4 regions of the Xanthomonas sp. F14 genome follow, and region 4 is predicted to be linked to each of the others. Evidence: predicted binding sites of a transcription regulator. Region 4 holds the regulator's gene; each other region holds the start of a gene.

Region 1 (5,089 bases), on a different contig from region 4:
CGCGGCACCTTCTCGTCCCTGAAGGACGTGCGCGCCTTTCTGGGTGGCCTGGAGGCCAACGAGAATGTCCAGGTGTTGTCGATGCAGAGTGCATACGCCGATGCGGCCAAGCTGCGCGCCGAACTCAAACGCGAAGCCGCAACGCAATCGCGGGAATCCGCCCAAGGGCTGGCCAGCGCCTACGGCGTGCGGCTGACCGGGATCTACAGCATCTCCGATGTGGCGCCCAGTTTTGCCTACGGCGTCGAAGCCGGCACCTGGTCTGCGCCTGCAGCGCCAACGCCCAGCTCCGTGGTTTCGCCGCCCTCGCCACCGGCACCCCCACCGCCGCCGCCGCCGCCACCTGGTGCAGATGGCAAGGTGCAAGGCCTCGGCGAAAGCCTGCTGACCGGCACGATCACCTACACCGAGAACATCTATGCGGTCTTCCTGATCGCGCAATGAGTCGCTGCCGTGCGGGTCGTCTGCGCGCAGGGCGTCCATGACATGGGGAGCGCCTGCCCACCGGGGTGCGCGAACCGTAGTATGTGCGCGACCGCAGCGCCAGCGTGAACCGGCCGGTGCGGGAACTGAAGGATTTCCGCAAGCTCGCGGTACCAGCAGGCGGTAGCGCGCCGGTGGAGTTCGTGTTGCGGCGTGCGGACCTGTTGTTCATCGGTCAGGCATTGGAACCGATCGTGGAGCCGGATGTATTCGCTGTGTGGGTGGCGCCATCGGCTGAAGCTGCAGGACTGACGGCGAGCTTCGAGTTGATGGAGTAAGGTGACGTGCGGTGACGTTGGTCGATGTTCATGACCTCGAGCACCGTTTGCGTCTGAAGTCCGATGATGACCTTTGCCCGGGCGGTCGGTACGACCGCCCACGCGGATCACGTGCTGCGCAATGATGCGTAAGAGCAGAACGCGGGTGGGCCCGGAAATCCGGGCCCACCGCGGCTTGGTCAGAATTCCTGCCAGCCTGCGCCGTCTGTTGCGCCGGTGACTGACTCGAGTTTGCGTGGTGCCCGGTGCGGAACAACCTTTGCAGGTGTCTTCAGGGGCGCTGCCGTTTTCCTGCTGCCGGAGTTCGCAATGGCTGATGTGGCAGCAGCTGCGCCGACCGGAACAGCTTTCTGTCCGTCGATCTTGAAGACCGCCACCGCCTCGGTCAGCTGCGTCGCTTGCTCTTCCATCGCACGTGCTGCAGCCGTCGCTTCCTCGACCAGGGCTGCGTTCTGCTGCGTCGTTTCGTCCATCTGCGTGACCGTGATGTTGACCTGCTCGATACCGGCCGACTGCTCCTGCGACGCCGCGGAAATCTCGCCCATGATGTCGGTCACGCGCTGCACGCTGGCTACGATCTCGGCCATCGTGGCGCCTGCGGTATGCACCAAGGTCGAGCCTTCGGCGACCCGCTCGACCGAATCGTCGATCAGGCTCTTGATCTCCTTCGCCGCAGCGGTGGAGCGTTGGGCCAGCGTGCGCACTTCCGAAGCAACCACGGCAAATCCGCGCCCCTGTTCGCCGGCACGTGCCGCTTCCACGGCGGCATTCAAGGCCAGGATATTGGTCTGGAACGAGATTCCGTCGATGACGCTGATGATGTCGGCAATCTTCTTGGACGAGGCCTCGATACCGGCCATGGTGCCCACCACCTTGCTCACGATCTCGCCGCCCTGGGACGCCACGCCTGCCGCGCCGATCGCCAGTTGGTTGGCTTGACGTGCGTGCTCGGCGTTCTGGCGCACGGTGGAGGTGAGTTCTTCCATCGAGGCAGCGGTTTCCTCCAGGTTGGCCGCCTGTTGTTCGGTGCGCTGCGACAGGTCCTGGTTGCCGGCGGCAATCTCGCTGGCCGCCGAATTGATCGACACGGCCGACTGCTGGATGCGGCCAACGATTTCGGCAAGCTGCGCGGCGGTGGTGTTGGCGTCATCGCGCATCTGCGCGAACACACCCCTGAACTCGCCGGTCATGCGTGCGGTCAGGTCGCCTGCGGCGATGGACTGCAGCAGCGAAGACAGCGATTGCAGGTTGCTGTCCGCGGTGGCCATGAGCAGGTTCAAGCTCTCCACCATGATGCGGAAATCGTACTGGAAACGCTCGGCATCGCCGCGCGCGGTGAAGTCACCGTCCGCGGCAGCCTGCGCCAGCTGCTTGATCTCGATGTTCATTGCGGACAGGTTGGCCTTGACCTCGTCCATGGTCTGCGTCAGCACGGCCTTCTCACCGGGCAGGCGCTCCATGCTCTCGCTCAGGTCGCCGATGGCATAGCGGCCCATGATCCGTGCAAGGTTGGACTGCACGGCCAGGTGGGAGGCCACAAGCGCATTGGTGTCCTCGGCCATGCGGCCGTAGTCGCCCGGGAAGGCCTGGGCATCCATGCGGAAGCTGGTCTGGCCTTCGTCGTGGCGCTTGGCCATGTCGCCCTGTGCAGTCAAAAGGGCCTGCAGCTGTGTCTGCATGCCCTGCATGGCGCGCAGCAAGCGGCCGGTCTCGTCCTTGGCCTGTGTCTGCACGTTGTTGCCGAGCTGACCATTGGCGATCGCCTCGGCTGCGTTGGTGGCGCGTGCCAGCGGCTGGGTCAGGCTGCGGGTGATGAGCCAGGCTAGCAGGCTGCTGACCAGCACGACCGCGGCACCGCCGAGGATGAGCAGGAGCTTGCCGCGATCCATCGACCGGACTGCTTCTGCGTAGGCCTGTCTGCTCTGTCCTTCCTGCCGGGTGACGAGCTCGCGGATCTTGTCCTGCCAGGCGAGCGTGGCAGGCCGCGCCTGTTCGCTGAGGATGTCCTGGGCCTGCGCGTTCTCGTTCTTGGCGGCCAGTGCCATGACTTCGTCGTTGAACTTCACGGAAGTCGCCCGACGCTCGTCCATCTCGTTACGGATCTTCCGCCCTTCCTCCGAGCTGGACAGCGTATCCAGCCTGGTGCGCAGCTCCTGGTAGCGCTGGCGCTGGGCGTTGATGGTGTTGAGCGCTTCGGTGTTGAGCTCCTCGCTTGTCGCCATGGCATACGTGCCCAGTGCGATCAGCAGCGAGGAGTTGGCATCCAGCATGCCGTTGCCGATCTGGATCTTGGCGGTGCGGTCGAGAACGATGAAGTCCAGCTGCGCGCGTGCGTTCGCCATCGTGCTCAGGCCGGTGGCCACCAGCAGGCCTGAGAGAAGAATCAGGATTCCGAATGCAACGGCCAGGCGGTGGCCGACGTTGAAGCGTTGAAGAAAGGCGATCATGGACGTCCCAGAAGAGATCAGTGGAGGCATCGATTTCCACGCTGTTAGCGAGCCTGGCACCGGTTCCCCAATAACGGCGTCCTTGTCCAAAACTGGAATGTCTGTCACTAAATTATCATCGCACCCTTCAGAAAACGCCCGAGCTGTCGGGGTGCTCCTGACGCAAGTCAGGACGGGCGGCTGCACGCCTGGCACAAACCGCTGTTCGCCGTGCCGCCGTCTTGCCATCCTCAGGCTCGGCAACACCTGCCTGCGTTTTAAAACGCGCTGACTACATGGCGATGTTGCCGACCTGCCTGGCTACATGTAGATGGCTCTACTGATCCGGGCGCCGAAGCCTGCATCGGGATTGGTTGCGGAGTCGCCCAGCCTTTCCTGCATGACCGCCACGGCAAGGTCGCGACGTTTCGCCAGTCGGCTGCGGTCGGCGCTGGCAAGTGCATCGCCCATCTCGCTCCTGGTCAGATCGGTGCAATACGCAGGCGCTCCTGGCTGCTGGCGCCAGGAATCAGCCAGCTGGCCCGAATAAAACGCGTCGAAGCCGGTGTCATTCACCAATGCCATCGCGACCTCGCGATCGTTGTCGCGATCAGCCGCCACGGGGATGGCGATACGGCCGGGCGCAGTGGCCGGCTGGCCTTTCTCGGCAAGCGAACCAGACCCGATCGCATTCCATGCCTTGGCGATCGGGCGACCCAATTGCTCAGCCACCCACAGGCTCTCGACCTGGCCCGCTTCAATCGCGTCAATCTTGCTATCACGCGCGGGGTAGTAGTTGGACGTATCGATCAGTACGACATCACTTGAAACCTGCGCCAGCAGCGGCTTGAACTCCGGAATCCTGTTCAACGGGATCGAAAGGATGATGGCATCGACATCGACCACACACTCTTGCGCAGTCACCGCGCGAGCGCCCGAGGACAGCAGTTGCAGGTCAATCGTCTCTGGCCCACGCGAGTTGGCAACCTTGACCTCATGGCCGAGCGAACTCAACTTTTTCACCAACGTCTTGCCGATATGGCCGGTGCCGATAATGCCTAGCTTCATGATGCGTTCTTCTGTGTAGAGAGCGGGATGGTTTGCGGGGCGAGGGAAGTGCCTTTCACGCAGGAAGCGCCCAGCCCGAGCGCAGCACGTCCTGCAGCGCCTGCCGCGCGTCGCTGTCCGCGTCACCGCTGGCAGCTCCTGCCCAGGCGATCGCAAGCGCGGCAAGAAAGATGTCGCGGCCAGTCAACGATGCCCTCGCCTGACCAGAGCGTTGTGCAGCCTGCAGAAACACGCCTGAGGCCTCGACCACGGATTGGCAGGTCGGCATCAACACCGAACTTGGCTGGGACCATGCGGCCCGTAGCGGCTCCGGAAGACCTTCGTAGGCATTCATCCAGTTTCCCAACGCCTCGATCCATCGTTGCAGCGCACGCCCCGGGTCGTGCTCTTCTGCCCTGATGGCCATGCGTGCTTGCTCGAGGTTGGCGTAATGCGTTTCCAGTAGCGCTGCCAGCAGGGCGTCGCGGCTGGGGAAGTGCCGGTACAAGGTCCCCGGGCCAACGCCTGCGCGCTTGGCAATGCTGTCCATCGACACGTCGATGCCTTCCTCGGCAAAGGCGTTGCCGGCGACCTCGAGAATATGGGTCCTGTTGCGTTGGGCATCGGCGCGGGGAGGGCGTGGCTGAACGTCGGAGGACATGGGTCGGTTAGTCTGGCTCTTGATATCCGGAGTGTATCTCCATATATTTCCCGACACAAACGGAGCGTGTCTCCTTTTTGCTGGGCACTCTGAACCGGGAGGTTTCGAGACTGCGGGCGGCGATCGGCCGTCGCCGTCTCCGCCGGTTGCCACCGCCGGACGCACGCACCACCACTGCAGATCGAGGAACGCAT
Region 2 (5,089 bases), 300 kb from region 4:
ATGCCCGTGTGTTGTGGAGATGCAAGCTGATGTCTCAGTTCGCTGTGCGGATGTAGCGACCACATCAATGCGATGCAGCGTCACTTCGCCGTGACGCGCCCGCGCAAGTGCGCAGCATTGCGCGAGCGCAGGCAGCAACACGGCCAGTCACTAAGGATCGCGCTACCCGGCTAGTCAGATCACCGAGGCATTGACCTTGAACACCTCGACCGCCTGCGTCAGCTGGGTCGAATGTGCTTCCAGCGAACGGGCCGCCGTGCTCGCGGCTTCGACCAGGCTGACGTTCTGCTGGGTGGTTTCGTCCATCTGGGCGATGGTCAGGTTGACCTGTTCGATGCCGCCGGCCTGTTCCTGCGAGGCGGCGGAGATGTGGCCCATGATGTCGGTGACATGCTGGACGCTGGTGACGACCTCGCCCATGGTGGTGCCGGCCTTGTGCACCAGCGTTGCACCGTCGGCGACGCGCTGCACGGAGTCGTCGATTAGGCGTTTGATCTCCTTGGCGGCGTCCGATGAGCGGTGCGAGAGGGTGCGCACTTCCGAGGCCACCACGGCAAAACCGCGGCCTTGTTCACCGGCGCGTGCGGCCTCGACGGCGGCATTGAGCGCGAGGATATTGGTCTGGAAGGCGATGCCGTCGATGACCGAGATGATGTCGGCGATGCGCCTGGACGAGGCTTCGATGCCGGACATCTGTTCGATGACCTGGCCAACCACGTCGCGTCCTTCCGAGGCAATGGCGGCGGCGCCCAGCGCGAGCTGATTGGCACGGCCGGCGTGCTCGGCATTCTGCTTGACGGTGGAGGTCAGCTCTTCCATCGATGCTGCGGTTTCTTCCAGGCTGGCGGCCTGTTGTTCGCTGCGGCGGGACAGTTCCTGGTTGCCACTGGCGATGTCTTCGGCGGCAAAACCGATGCTGTTGGAGGTGGTCTGGATATGCGTGACGATGTCGGTCAGGCGATGCACGGTGCTGTTGGCATCGTCGCGCATGGAGGCGAACACGCCGTGGAAGTTGCCGGTCATGCGCACGGTCAGGTCGCCATCGGCGATGCACCGCAGCAGGTCGGAAAACCTGGCCAGGTTGGTGTCGGAGGTGGCCATCATGGTGTTGAGGTTTTCGACCATCAGGCGGAAGTCGTGTTCGAACTTTTCCGGCTGGCCGCGCAGCGCGAAGTTGCCGGCGCAGGCAGCCTGGGTGAGCTGCTGGATCTGCGCGTTGATGGCGCGCAGGTTCTGCTTGACCTGCTGCATGGTGGCGGTGATGGCGGCTTTCTCGCCGGGGTATTGCTCGATTTCGGGAGCCAGGTCGCCGATGGCATAGCTGCCCATGACCTCGGTCATGCGCAGCTGGGTCTGCACGTGCGCATGTACCAGGGCGTTGGTGTCCTGCACCATGTGCCCGTATTCGCCGGGGAACTGCTGGGCGTCGGTGCGGTAGCTGATCTCGCCGGCATCGTGGCGGGCCGCCATGTTGCGTTGGGCGGAGATCACATCCTGCAGGCGGCGCTGCATCTGTTGCATGGCGCGCAGCAACTGGCCGGATTCGTCCTTGCTGGTGGGCAGGTCCTGGCTGCGCAGGTCGCCGTCGTTGATGCGCTCGGCTAACCGCAGCGATTGGCGCAAGGGCAGCACCACGCTGCGGGTCAGCAACCACGCAATGGTGGCGCCCAGCAGCAAGGCGATGACGGTGGAGACCACCATCAGCATTGCAAAGCCGCGCGCGGTGGTCACCGCGTCCTTGGCGGCCGCGCGGTTCTTGGCTTCCTGCAGGTCGATGAAGGCGTTGATGCTGGCCAGCCAGGCGACGAAGGCGGGGCGCGCCTGCTGCAGCAGGCGTTGTTCGGCATGCGGCTTGTCGGCGCCATCGCGGAACGCGCGCACCTGCGCGATCAACGGCATGGTGCGCTGCTCGATGGCCTTGATCCGCTGGAGGATGGCCTTTTCTTCCGCGTCCGTGGAGGCCGCGATCATGTCGTCCAGTGGCTTGGCGGAGCGGGCGTAGTCCGCGGCGAGCTTGTCGATCGATTGTTCTGCCGTGTGCCGCTCTACTGGGTCGTCCAGCAGCACGACATCGCGCAGGGCGATCGCGCGGTCGTGCACGCTGCCGCGGAAATTGATCGCATAGCGTTGCTTGACGCTGTTCACTTCGTTGATGGCGGTGAGCTGCTGGTCGATGCTGCGCACGCGCTGGATGCCGACGACGGTGAGGATCACCATCAGCACAATGATCGCGAGGAAGCCGAGGGCCAGGCGCTGACCGATGCGCAGATTCGAAAGCAGGGACATAGGGAGTTTGATCGGTGATCCGGCGAGCGGAAGAGCGGGGGAGAATCCCAGCAACAGCTGGGAGGCGATGCGCCCGGGACACCGATGGGGTCGGCAGCGTCGCCGCTGCACGAAGGATGTCTCGACCTGTTCGTTAGCGGCCTGCGTCAGCGGAAATGAAACCGCCGGCGGTGGCAGGATTCATCCACGGTTGGCTTCGCAATGCCGTCAGCCATGGCGATCAGAACGCAAGCCAGCGGTCGCGGCTGCAGCGCAGCGCTTTGGTACCGGTCAGCGCCGGGGCAGAAGCGGATTCAGGCGCGGCAAGTGACCGAGGCGTGGAGACGGCCGCGGCGCCGGTGCTGCGGCCGATGGCAGGCGTCGATCAGCATGCATCGTGCCGCCACCGCAGCACGGCCATCCAGGCGGCCTCAGTCATAGCGCGACAGATCCGGCGCCTTCATCGACGGCGTCATCAGCTTGGCGGCAATGTTCTGGATGCTGGGTTGGCTGGCGAATTTCAGTGCGCCGTGCAGCAACTGGATGCCGAGCCGGCTGTGCGGATTCATCAGGCGCGGGCCGATCTTCGGCACGCCCTGGCCCTGTTCCACCATCGGCCGCATGGCGTCGGCGTAGGCGGCGAAGGCGTGTTCCAGCGTTGCGGCGCGTGCGATCTCGTTGGCCAGCACGTAGCCGCCGGTGACCGCAAGAGTGGCGCCGATGCCGGCCAGCGGGGTTGCGCACCAGGCGGCGTCGCCGGTCAGCACGACGCGGCCGGCGTGCCAGCGCGGCATGCGCACCTGCCGCAAGGCATCGAAGTAGAAATCGTCGGTGGTGTCCATGCCGTCCAGTACCCGCGCAGCCTGCCAGCCGGCGTCGGTGAAGCGTTCGCGCAGATAGGCCTTCTGGGTCGCCACGTCCCAGTCCTGCTCGCCCTCGGGGGCTTTCTGCAGCGACAGCATCGCGCGTGTGGTGTCGTGCTGGTCCGGGCGCAACGAGATGCTGCGCCCGCCGGTGGTGTGATACCAACGCCACAGGCGGTCGTCGTCGGCGGTGCGTGCGATGGTGAAGTAGGCAATGGTCAGATCCATCCAGCGCGGGTCGTTCTCGCCGGGAAACACCAGCTCGCGTGTGGCCGAGCCGACGCCTTCGGCGACGATGACGGCATCGAAGTGGTCGCTGCGTCCGCTCTGGAAGCGGACGGTGGCAGCCTCGCCGTCGTCGTCGATGCTGGCGATGCGGTCGCCGAACCGGTACTCGGCCGTCTGGCGGGCGGCGTCGTAGAGCAGGCGGGCGAGGTCGCCGCGCAGGATTTCCAGCTCTGCGGTCGGGCCATCGCCATCGATGTCGTCGGTCTTGAAGGTCGCCACCGCATGGCCGTGGTCGTCGACCCAGGCAGTGCCTTCCTCACCGGTGCCGTGATCGAGTGCGGCCTGCTCCAGGCCCATGCGCTGCAGGACCTCGCGGCCGACCCCGCGCACGTCGATGTTCTGGCCGCCATCGCGAAACTGCGCGGCCTGCTCGACGACGCTGACGTCGAATCCCTGCCGGGCGAGCGCCCAGGCCACGGTGTTGCCGGCGACGCTTGCGCCGGTGATGAGGATGCGACGCGGCATGACAGATCACCCGAAAGAAGAAATATCAGAAGTGATATTACATGCCCTGGTCGCGCTGCTCCAGGTTGGCGATCAGGCGCTGCATGAACGCGACAGTCTGTTGCGCCTCCTCGGGGGAGAAGTCCTTCAGCGCATCGGCATTGAGATCGATCAGTATCTTGCCGCCGATCTCGGCGATCTTGCGCCCGCGCGACGTGAGCGAGACCACTGCGGCGCGGCGGTCCTGCGGCGCCGGGGCGCGCTCGATCAGCTGCAGGCCCTCCAGCTTGTCCAGCAGGGCCACCATTGCCGGCTGCTTCACCGCCGAGTCGATCACCAGGTCGCGTTGCAGCATCGGCCCTTTCCAGGACAGCAGCATGATCGGCCCGAGCAGTGCCAGCGACATGCCATGCGGGCGCAGTTGCGCATCCACCAGACGGTTGAAGACCCGTGCAGCATGGTTGGCCAGATACCCCGGGGCCACCGCAGCCAGCGGGTGAATGAGTGCATCGCGATCCTGCATTTGCGTCATCGTGCCACGCCGTTGGGCCATCTCGCGATTTTATCCGGGCACGCGCACCACGGGGCATTGCCTGCGCGCCGCGTCGAGACATCCATGCCGGCTGCCGCGGCAGCGCGCCATGGTGGGCCCGGCGCGCAGTCGGCAGGCATCGTCACCTGAGTGTTGTAACGTAGGCGGGCGCTGCACGCCCTGCAGGGCGCCACCGGCAACGCCGGATGGCTCTGGCAGGTGCGGCCGGCATCTCGGCCCGTTCCGTTCCTGCCTGCCGGCGCTGCGCGGCGTTTGATCCTGGTTCTTCTTCAATGGTTCGTCAAAGATGCTTGTTTGGGTGATTGGTAAGCCGTCCGCGCACCGCGTTGCGTATTGTCCGCATGACGACTGCCGCTGGGCGGCAGCGCGCCTGGGCACCACGTGAGCGCGCCGTTTCCGTATGGCGACAGCGCCATGGCGCAGGCCGTGCGCGCCTACGACTGGGCCGCAACACCGCTGGGGCCGACCACGCAGTGGCCGTCGCCGCTGCGCAATGCGGTCAGCCTGATGCTCAGCTCGCCGGAAAGCATGTATGTGGTGTGGGGCGATGCGCTGACCTTCTTCTACAACGATGCCTACACGCCGATCCTTGGGCCGCGGCAGCCGCATGCGCTGGGTGCGCCGCTGCGGGAATTGTGGGCCGATGCCTGGGAGGCGGTACGTGCGCCGATCGAGG
Region 3 (5,089 bases), on a different contig from region 4:
CCAGATAGCTGGTGCCGCCGGTATTGATGCCGTTGGTCAGCGTCGTACTCTGCGGCAGGTTCTGTGCGCCGGCCGTGCCGGCAGCAAGCAGCGACAGCATGCCAAGCGCTGCGCGGCGCAGTGCCGACGCGCGGGAAGACAACCCAGACAGGACCGATCGATAGCTCACTGCGAACATCTCCAGCATTGGGAGGAACAGCGGGAACTGCGGCGGGACAACGGTCAGGCAGGCGCGATCGACACGCCGGCAACGGCGCGTGCGCAGGTCAACAGGAAAGCTAGCCGTGCGCCTGCACGGCAGCGGCGGATTACAGGGTGTCCAGGCGGTCCAGCCGGTCGAGTGCGCGCAGCAACGGCGCCTCGCTGCTGCCCAGCACCACGCTGAGCTGCTGCTCCATGCGCAGCACTTCGGCCTCGGCAGCGCTCAGCAGGGTCACGCCGGCGCTGGTCAGCGACAGATGCTGCATGCGTCGGTCCTGGCGTCCACGCACCTGCCGCAGCAGGCGGCGCTTGACCAGGCGTGCCACCACGATCGCCAGGTTGGGCGCCGACACGTGCAGCACGTCGCCGATCTGGCGCTGGTTGATGCCCGGGTTGCCGTCCACCAGCATCAGCAGCGAGAAGTCGACCGGCTTGAGGTCGAACGCAGCCACGCAGTCCTGAAACATCCGCCGCACCAGCAACTCGGTGCGGGTGATGCGGTAGCCCAGCAGCCGCAGCAGGCGTGCCTGATCCACCGTGGTGACGGCATCCGGCAGCGGTACGGCAGTGGCAGTGACGGACATGACGGTTCTCGCAGCGAAGACGACAGGCGGACCGGTGCGCGCAACGCTCACCGCCCGCAACGCCGATCCGCGGCGTGAGCTGCATTGTAGACGCGCGCAGGCATGCCGATGTGGGCGTGGCCGCCAGCCACGTGGCACCGCCGTGCAGGCAGGCCGCCACAGGCTGGTGCCAGTCCAGCGCCAGCACGTGGCAGCCGCATGCGGCAGCACGCAGGTATGGGAAGCGACGGTCATCCAGGCACGGCTGCGACATGGGATCCGGGGTCGGCAAGTGATTGCGTTCCGGAATAGTTATGGATCATAACTACATTGCCAAGCTGCAGCGCAGCATGGTCGCGCTCGCCAGGTTGACTACGCGGGTCAATGGGCCTGGCGGGCGTGGTGGCAACGCCTGTGACAGGCACGCCGGGCACAGGTGCGCGCGGCATGCCGGGCCTGGCAGCGGTGGTAGCAATCACGACGGCAAGGCTGCCGCCGTCGCCAGACGACGCCTGCGGACCCAGCCCACTCGCCCAGCGCATCTCCGCGCCAGGTAGGCCGCGTGCATGCGTGCGGCCTGCGGCCTGCGGGTTACGGGGTTACGGATTACGGCAGCCAGAGCTTCTCGAGATCGCGGAAGCCCCAGTCCGAGGGGCTTTCCATCTGCGCGATGCGGTCCTGGCAGTCCGGGCGCGACAGGTCGATGTCCTGCACCAGCACATGGCTGCGCAGCTTGGCCGAATAGAACACGCGCACCTTGGGCTTGAGCAGCGCATCGGGGGTCTGCTCGATCACCACCGCCAGTTTCTGCGACTCCAGCCGCACCAACGAGCCGACCGGATAAATCCCCAGCCGGCGCACGAAGGCCTGGAACACCACCGGGTCGAAGTGCCCCTGCCACGACGCCATGCGCTTGAGCGATTCGGCCGGATCCCAGCCGCGTTTGTAGGGGCGGTCCGAGCTGATGGCATCGTACACATCGCACACCGCGCCCATCCGCGACATCAGCGCGATGTTCTCGCCCGCCAAGCGGTTCGGGTAGCCGCTGCCGTCCATCTTCTCGTGGTGGTGCAACGCGATCTCCAGCACCACCGCGTTCTGCACCCCGCCGGCCACCAGCAGGCGATGACCGTCCAGCGGGTGCTGGCGCATGATCGCCATCTCTTCGTCGGTGAGCTTGCCGGGCTTGTTGAGGATGTCCAGCGGCGTCACCGCCTTGCCCATGTCGTGCAGCAGGCCGCCCATGGCCGCCTCGACGACCTGCCCTTCGGGCAGACCGAGCTGGCGCGCCAGCCCGCTCATCAGGCCGGCCACCGCCATCGAATGCAGATAGGTGTAGTCGTCCGCGGTCTTGAGCCTTGCCACGCTGATCAAGGCCTGCGGATGCCGCAGGACCGAATCGTTGATGGCTTCCACCAGCGGCATCGCCGCCTCGGTGTCGACGGTGCGGCCAAGCCGCACATCGCGGAACATCGCCTCGACCGTATCGCGGCCGTCTTCGAAGATCTTGCGTGCGCGCACCACTTCGGACTCGATGCCGACCTGCGCGGTGACGCTATTGGTCCGCGCGGTGCGCGTGGCGGTGGCCGGCTCCGGGGGTTCCGGTGCCGGCGGCGGCGGTTGCTCCGGCTCAGGCTGCGGATCGGGCGCGTCCGGCGCCGCCGTTTCCAGGTCCAGGCCACGCGCGGTATCGATCACCAGTTGCTCGATCCGGCTGCCATGGATCTTCTCCACGTCGTCCGAATCGACCAGGAACGAGGTCTTCCAGAACGGGTGGTGCACCCACGCGCCCAGCAGCTTGTAGACATACATGCCGGGGCGGAGTTGGTCTGAATCGATGGTTCTGAGCATGCCGGCGCTGATCTGCAAATGGTCCGCGGAAGAGCCCGCCACGACGATGGAGGGTCTGTCGGGTTATCGGCAGTGCGCAGGATTTCTTTGGTCCGGTAGAACTCGCTCGCGCCGCGCGGCGACCGCCGGCTGAGCAGTTCAGCGCGCCGGCAGGCGCATGCCCAGCACGGCGATGGCCGCGAGCAGCAGCGGCACGCTGCAGGCCAGGTACAGGGCCGCCGGCGACCAGCCCGCATCCACCAGCACGCCCACGCACAGCGGCGAGGCGATCGCACCGAAGCGGCCCACCCCGATCGCCCAGCCCATGCCGGTGGAACGCACCGCCGCCGTGAAGACCACCGGCGCCACCGCATACAGCCCGGCGATGGCGGCAAACAGCGCCGCGCCGCTCAGCACCGCAATGACGAACGCCCAACCCAGCACCGTGCTGTACCAGCCAAAGGCCAGCAGCGCCAGCGCCGACAGCCCCAGCACACCGGCGGTCAGCCACGACAGCCGCGCACGCGCGGCCAGCGCGCTGAAGATCGCACCGCCGGCGATCCCGCCCAGATTCAACAACACGCCACCGGTCACGCCCTGCTCTGCCGACAAGCCGGCCACGACCAGCAGCTTCGGAGTCCAGCTGAGCACGAAATAGAACGCAAACATCAGCAGAAAGAACGCCAGCGCGATCAACAGCGACTGCCGCCGCAATGCCGGCACGAACAAGGCCGCATAGCCCCGCGCCCGACCGGAGCCATGCGGCGGCGGTGACGGCAGTACCGCCTGCGGCGGCATGCCCATACGCGCAAGCACTGCGTTGAAGCGTGCGCCTGCGTTGGGTGGGCGACGCGCGATCAGAAATTCCAACGACTCGGGCAAAAACGCCAGCACCAAGGGCACACACAGCAGCGACCCGAGCGCGCCGAGCACGAACACCGCGTGCCAGGACCAGTGCTGCAACAGCAGTGCTGCGATCGCGCCGCCCAGCGTCGCGCCGATCGGATAACCGGTGGCCTGCAGCGCCAGTGCCGTGCTGCGCCACTGGGCGGTGGAATATTCGGCAGCGATGACCGCAACGCAGGCCAGCATGCCGCCGATGCCGATCCCGGTAAATGCACGCAACGCGCCGAGTTGCCACACCCCGGTGGCCAGCGCCGAGGCGCCCATGCCCACGGTCAAAATCGCCAGGCATGCCAGGATCGTCGCGCGCCGCCCGATGCGGTCGGCCAGCGGCGCCAACAGCAACGATCCCACCGCCATGCCGACCAGGCCGGCACTGAACAAGGCCCCGAGCAGCTTGCCCGACAACTGCCACTGCGCCGACACATGCGGGGCGGTGAAGGCCATCGCCATCACATCGAAGCCATCGAGCATGGTCAGCAACACGCACACCGCCACCGCCCTCCACTGAAACCGCGTCATGCGTTGCAGTACGAAGGGTGCAGGTGTTGAGGTACGTTGTAGCATCGGAGTTTCCTGCGGGAAGACGAGCGTGTGTATTGCAGACAGGGACGCATGGTGGCCTTGCATCGACATGAATCTATCCGCCGCCACGATGACGGCGACCACCAGGAAACCAACTTCGCGCTGCGCGACAACGACCAGCGCGACTTCACGCACGCTAGGTCCATCGCAGACATCGTTCAATCCGGATTACCACAGTGCTGTGCGTTTATCGGACGCCACGGGCAAGCGCTTCGCCTGGGCACCCGCGCGTTCGGCAATCCGGCGAATGCGTGCCTTGTCACACGCTCCTACTGCAAGCGCGATCAGTGACCTACGACAGCTCCTGCAATGCCGCATAGAAAAGCTGGGGCATGCCAGGCGCCGTGCCGATCTCTCTGTCCGACCAAGCAACCATGCATGCGGCAGCCGATGCCATGGTGACGCAGCGCATGCAACGCTGAAGGCCAATCCCATGCTTCCTCACACCGCTGTGCAGTGGCCGTGCACTGGCTGTGCCCTGCGGGCGCGTCATTGCACAACCAAGAAAAAACCTATTGCCTGACACTCCCGGAATATGCTGACGCACTGATGACGATGCTCATCGCATTGTCGCAAGGCAGGTTCCTGGAACTTAACAGAGTGATGCTCGCAGTGGCGGTCAGCTTGCCGTCGCTCACCGGGTAGGTGAACGCGTTGGTACCGAACTGAAAATCGACGATGTGTCGAAACCCGTGCAACTGCCGAAGGATCGGGAATGTCCGCACAGGATCTCTCGAAGCTTTGCTTGCTCCGCTCGCGTGGATCACTCCCACGTTAGCGGCGCCTTCTTCACCAGCCGTGCGCCGGCAACGTTCATGGCTGCGCTTCGGGCTTAACCCCGGCGATTACGATGACTCGCCAAGGCCATTGTCACCGTTAGCGCACCATCCCACGTTGCTGCCGAGGGATAGCGCGTGTCTTGGAGCAGTAGCTTCAGGGTGTGGGCATACCCATTTCGGGCAAGCTCACCCCCAACCGTTCCTTAACCTTTCTCAATGCAGCTGTTT
Region 4 (5,089 bases):
GGTCCGTCGATGACGCGCTGAGTGTTTCGCAACGAGATAACGAGGTCCAAATAACGGTTCCAGGTTCACTTCCACGGCAGCCTGACCTTCGCCAAACCATCGCGCCCATGCCTGCGCGCGTAGCGGCGTAGATCGGCAGCCATGCTGGTAGTAAAAACGACAACGGCCGCAGTACGCGGCCGTTGTCGTTAGATCAGGCAAACAGGATCGTCTTCCCGATTCCCGATTCCCGATTCCCGATTCTCCCAATCCCGAATCCCGAATCCCCAACCTCAATGATCGCTGGAGCGCAGCCCATCCACATCCAGGATCAGCGCCATGCGGCCGTCGCCGATCAGGGTGGCGCCGGCGTAGCCGGGCAGGCCGCGCAGGGCACGGGGCAGGGGCTTGATCACCACTTCCTCGCGGCCGCGGACCTGGTCTACCACCAGGCCGAAGCGGGTTTCACCGGCCTGCAGCAGCACCACCGTCAGCAGCGGCGGTTGTTCGGCAGGCACGCCAAGCCAGCGGCGCAGGTCGATCAGCGGCAGGGTGTGCGAGCGGCGGTCCAGCACGGCGCGGCCGTCGAACCAGCCCAGCGAGGTCTGCGGGGCGTGCAGCACCTCGACCACGCGCGCCAGCGGCAGGGCATAGACCGCTTCGCCGGCCTGCACCAGCAGCGTGGGCAGGATGGCCAGGGTCAGCGGCACACGGATCATGAAGCGGCTGCCGCGGCCCAGTTCGGACTGGATCTGGATCTGTCCGCTGAGTTCGCGGATGCGCGATTGCACCACGTCCATGCCCACGCCGCGGCCGGAGATGTCGGTGACCTCGGCCTTGGTCGAAAAGCCCGGCATGAAGATCAAATGCAGGCACTCGTCGGTGCTCAGGCGGGCGGCGGCCTCGGCGTCGATCAGGCCCTTGTTGCGGGCGATTTCGCGCAGGCGTTCGGGGTCGATGCCGGCGCCGTCGTCCTGGATCTCGATGCTGACGTAGTCGCCTTCCTGCTGCGCCGACAGGCGCACATGGCCGCTGCGCGGTTTGCCGGTGGCTTCGCGCAGGGCCGGCGATTCGATGCCGTGGTCGATCGCGTTGCGCACCAGGTGCACCAGCGGGTCGGCCAGGGCTTCGACCAGGTTGCGATCCAGTTCCGTCTCGGCGCCGATCAGTTCCAGTTCCACTTCCTTGGACAGCGTGCGCGCGACATCGCGGGCCACCTTGGGGAAGCGCGCGAACACCTTGCTGACCGGTTGCATGCGGGTGCGCATCACCGCGGTCTGCAGGCGCGCGGTGGCGATGTCCAGGGTGCTGACCGCGCGGTCGAGTTCTTCGTCGCGCAGGCGGGTGCGCAGGGTCTTGAGACGGTTGCGCGACAGCACCAGTTCGCCGATCAGGTTGACGATGGCATCCAGGCGCTTGGTGTCCACGCGCACGGTCTGCTCGGCGTCGGCGGCCTTGGCCGCCGCCTTGGGCGCGGCCTTGGCGCCAGGCGCAGCAGCGCCATGTGCGTCATCGTGTGCAGGTGCTGCGGCAGCGGCCTTGGGCGCGGCCTTGACCGCCGGCGGGCCGCTCTTGGCATCGAACTGCGCAATCAGCGAGGCCGGCGCGTGCGGCACGGTTTCGCCCGAGCCCATCGCATCCAGCATGGCCTGCAGATAATCCAGCGACTGCTGCGCGGCATCGAAGTGATGCGCCTGCAGCACCGCCTGGCCGGAGCGCGCCATGCCCAGGGTTTCCTCGGCGGCGTGGCAGAGCTCCACCATCGGCTTGATCGCCAGGAAGCCGGCGCCGCCCTTGAGCGTGTGGAAGCCGCGGAACACCGCGTTGAGCTGGTCGGCTTCGTCCGGTGCCTGTTCCAGCGACACCAGCTGTTCGCCGAGGCGATCCAGGATCTCCTGGGCCTCGACAATGAAATCGGCAGCAATATCGTCTGGAACAGCACTCATGGTTACAGCCCCAATCCGGACAGCAGGTCGTCGGCGTCGTCCTGCGACACCGCGTGACGGTCCAGGCCCTTGACTGCAGGACCGGCAAGACCGCCGTCGTCTTTCTTCGGCTCGGGATTCTTCGGCGGCAGGCCGAGTGCACCGAAGCCCTCGTGCACGCGCCGCACGATGCCGGCCACGCGACGGATGATCTGGCCGCTCAGGTCCTGGTAGCTCTGCGCCAGCGACAGCTCGGTCAGGTTATGGCGCATCTTGTCCATCAGCGCGCCCTGGTCCTGGTTCAGGCCACCGTCGCGCAGCTGGTTGGCCAGCTCGCGGCATTCCTCGACCAGGTCCAGCGTGCGATGGCTGGCCTTCTCGGTCATTTCCACCACGTGGTCCAGGCGCGAGCAGGCATCGTCCAGTTCGCCGGCTTCCTCGGGCACGGTGGGCAGCTCGCCCAGCGCCTGCCCGAGTTCGCGCGCGAGCCGGCTCAGGCTCTGCATCATCGGGCGCGTGCGCAGCGCGGCGAGGTGGTCCACCTCGCGCCGCCAGGCGACCTGGTCACCGCTTTCCAGTGCATCGAGCGCGTGCTGCAGGCGCTCGATCAGGGCGGCACGTTCGGCATCGGCTTCCACGGTGGCGTTCATCAGGCGGTCGCCGCCAGACGTTCGAACACCTTGCCCAGCTTCTCTTCCAGCGTCTGTGCGGTGAACGGCTTGATGATGTAGCCGTTCACGCCGCACTGGGCCGCTTCGATGATCTGCTCGCGCTTGGCTTCGGCGGTCACCATCATCACCGGCAGGTGCTTGAGCTTGGCGTCGGCGCGGATGTTGCGCAGCAGGTCGATGCCGGTCATGCCGGGCATGTTCCAGTCGGTGACCACGAAATCGAACGGGCCGGCCCGCAACGCCGCCAATGCGCTGTTGCCGTCTTCGGCCTCTGCGGTATTGGTGAAGCCCAGATCGCCCAACAGATTCTTGACGATACGTCGCATCGTCGAGAAGTCGTCCACGATCAAAATCCGCATGTTCTTGTTCACATCAAGCTCCTAACACTAAAAAATGCGCGAAAAAATCATTCGTCAATTTCGACACCGGCATCGGCCAGTTCGAAGACCTTGAGGCGGCCGCGCAGACGCACCACCGCCTGGCCATGGATCTGGCAGACGCGCGATTCGCTGACACCGAGCACGGCGCCGATTTCTTTCAGGTTCAATTCCTGTTCGTAGTACAGCGACAGCACCAGCTGCTCGCGCTCGGGCAATTGGCCGATGGCCTTGCCCAGCTCGCGGCCGAATTCGCCACGCTCCATCATCTGCTGCGGATTGGGGCCGCCCTTGGCGGTGGTGTCCAGCTCGCCGTGATCCTCGATCCGCGACTCCAGGCTCAGCACCTGGCCGCGGGCGGCATCTTCCATCAGACGCAGGTAGTCGGGCAGCGGCATCTCCATCGCGGCGGCCACTTCGGTGGCGGCGGCGGCGCGGCCGGTGTGCTGTTCGATCTTGCGCACGGCGGCGGCAGCGTCGCGTGCGCGGCGGTGCACCGAGCGCGGCACCCAGTCGCCACGCCGGATTTCGTCGATCATCGAGCCGCGGATGCGGATCGAGGCATAGGTCTCGAACGAGGCGCCCTGTTCGGAGTCGTAACTGCGCGAGGCTTCGATCAGGCCGATCATGCCGGCCTGGATCAGATCGTCCACTTCCACGCTCGCCGGCAGGCGCGCGGCCAGATGGTGGGCAATACGGCGCACCAGGTCGGCGTGCTGGGTGACGATGTCGTTGGCGTTGTTGCGCTGCACGGCGCGGTACTGCGCGCTGGCCGTGGTTGCGGTAGCGGTGCTCATGCGGCCACTCCCCGTTGGATGATGCGTTCGACGAAGAACTCGACATTGCCGCGCGGCACGGTGGGGGCCTGCCAGCGCGAGGTACGGCGAGCGATTTCTGCAATGGCCTGCGCCGACGGACTGGCGGGGTAGGCCTTGATGACCGGCTGCTGGCGCTGCACCGACAGGCGCAACCAGTCGTCCTGCGGCACGTGGCCGAGGTAGTTCAGCGACACGTCGCCGAGGAATTTTTCGCAGACCCGCGACAGCTTGTCGTACAGCAGGCGGCCCTCGTTGGGGTCGCGCACCATGTTGGCGATGATCTGCAGGCGGTCCACGCCGCGTTCGCGCGAGAGCACCTTGATCAGCGCGTAGGCGTCGGTGATCGAGGCCGGCTCGTCGCAGACCACCACCACGGTGTCCTGGGCGGCCTGGCAGAAGGTCAGCACGCTGTCGGTGATGCCGGCGGCGGTGTCGATGACCATCACGTCCAGGTCGCGCTCCAGCTCGGAGAACACGTTGACCAGGCCAATGTGCTGGGCCGGGGCCAGTTCGGCCATGTGGCGGCGACCGGAGGCGGCCGGGACCACCAGCACGCCGCCGGGGCCTTCGATGATCACTTCATCCAGCGTGCAGCGGCCGGCGATCAGGTCGGCCAGGGTGTACTTGGGCGACAGGCCCAGCACCACGTCCAGGTTGGCCAGGCCCAGGTCGGCGTCCAGCAGCAGCGTGCGCTTGCCCATGTCGGCCAGCGCCACGGCCAGGTTGGCGGAGATGTTGGTTTTACCCACGCCGCCCTTGCCACCGGTCACGGCAATGGTGCGCACCGGGCCCAGGGGCTCGGGACGGGTCGCCGACAGGGGGAAGGCGTTGGTCAGCTTGGCGTATTCACGCGACTGCATGGTTGTGCTCCGGAGTACAGGGCTTATCGGCAGCGCGCCGCAAATCTTCAAGGCGAAGAACGAGACTGGCGGCATTGGCGCGGTGCAGGTCGTCGGGGACCCGCTGTCCGTCAGTCACCCAGGTGATGGGCATTTGGTGATCGACGACGACCGACAGCGCACTACCGAAGCGGCCGGTCTCGTCAAGTTTGGTCAGCACCACGCCCTGGGGCTTGGCGTGGGCAAAGCGGCGCACGACCTCGTCGAGGTCGGAAAAGTGCGCGTTGGCAGGCAGCACCAGCAGCGAGGTGACCTGGTGCGCGGCGCGCAGCCAGTTCAGCTGGGCGGCCAGGGCGCGGTCGCGCTGGCCCATGCCGGCGGTGTCGATCAGCACCAGCTTGTAGTCGCGCAGGCGTTCGAGCAGTTCCAGCAGGCTCTCGGCGCTGTCGGCCTCGTGCACGGCGATGCCGAGCTGACGGC

The links. Region 4 encodes FliA, which starts transcription of late flagellar genes. Its sites were predicted from a motif close to TAAAGTTTNNCNNNCNNNGGCCGATAA; they were not measured.
Region 1: a site for FliA is predicted at 3,279-3,305, ahead of GGR73_RS13765 (methyl-accepting chemotaxis protein). Genes of this name have one in related genera too.
Region 2: a site for FliA is predicted at 2,420-2,446, ahead of GGR73_RS03520 (methyl-accepting chemotaxis protein). Genes of this name have one in related genera too.
Region 3: a site for FliA is predicted at 2,679-2,705, ahead of GGR73_RS16385 (HD-GYP domain-containing protein). Genes of this name have one in related genera too.

Annotation. Positions count from the first base shown of each region.
Region 1 is NZ_JACHOM010000003.1:553,170-558,258, reverse strand. Features, by position in the region: gene GGR73_RS13775 (SIMPL domain-containing protein) at 1-444, shown strand, start outside; partial or broken gene GGR73_RS13770 (fibronectin type III-like domain-contianing protein) at 525-761, shown strand; gene GGR73_RS13765 (methyl-accepting chemotaxis protein) at 941-3,208, opposite strand; gene GGR73_RS13760 (NADPH-dependent F420 reductase) at 3,509-4,381, opposite strand; gene GGR73_RS13755 (TetR/AcrR family transcriptional regulator) at 4,311-4,895, opposite strand; gene GGR73_RS13750 (NtaA/DmoA family FMN-dependent monooxygenase) at 5,088-5,089, shown strand, end outside.
Region 2 is NZ_JACHOM010000001.1:791,737-796,825, forward strand. Features, by position in the region: gene GGR73_RS03520 (methyl-accepting chemotaxis protein) at 175-2,286, opposite strand; gene GGR73_RS03525 (FAD-dependent monooxygenase) at 2,697-3,881, opposite strand; gene GGR73_RS03530 (MarR family winged helix-turn-helix transcriptional regulator) at 3,919-4,383, opposite strand; gene GGR73_RS03535 (PAS domain-containing protein) at 4,828-5,089, shown strand, end outside.
Region 3 is NZ_JACHOM010000004.1:524,912-530,000, reverse strand. Features, by position in the region: gene GGR73_RS16395 (SphA family protein) at 1-187, opposite strand, end outside; gene GGR73_RS16390 (MarR family winged helix-turn-helix transcriptional regulator) at 309-785, opposite strand; gene GGR73_RS16385 (HD-GYP domain-containing protein) at 1,371-2,615, opposite strand; gene GGR73_RS16380 (MFS transporter) at 2,754-4,064, opposite strand; gene GGR73_RS16375 (hypothetical protein) at 4,113-4,373, shown strand; gene GGR73_RS16370 (hypothetical protein) at 5,016-5,089, opposite strand, start outside.
Region 4 is NZ_JACHOM010000001.1:1,091,388-1,096,476, forward strand. Features, by position in the region: gene GGR73_RS04760 (XVIPCD domain-containing protein) at 1-21, shown strand, start outside; gene GGR73_RS04765 (chemotaxis protein CheA) at 273-1,925, opposite strand; gene GGR73_RS04770 (protein phosphatase CheZ) at 1,928-2,554, opposite strand; gene cheY (chemotaxis response regulator CheY) at 2,554-2,946, opposite strand; gene GGR73_RS04780 (RNA polymerase sigma factor FliA) at 2,982-3,749, opposite strand; gene GGR73_RS04785 (MinD/ParA family protein) at 3,746-4,630, opposite strand; gene flhF (flagellar biosynthesis protein FlhF) at 4,617-5,089, opposite strand, start outside.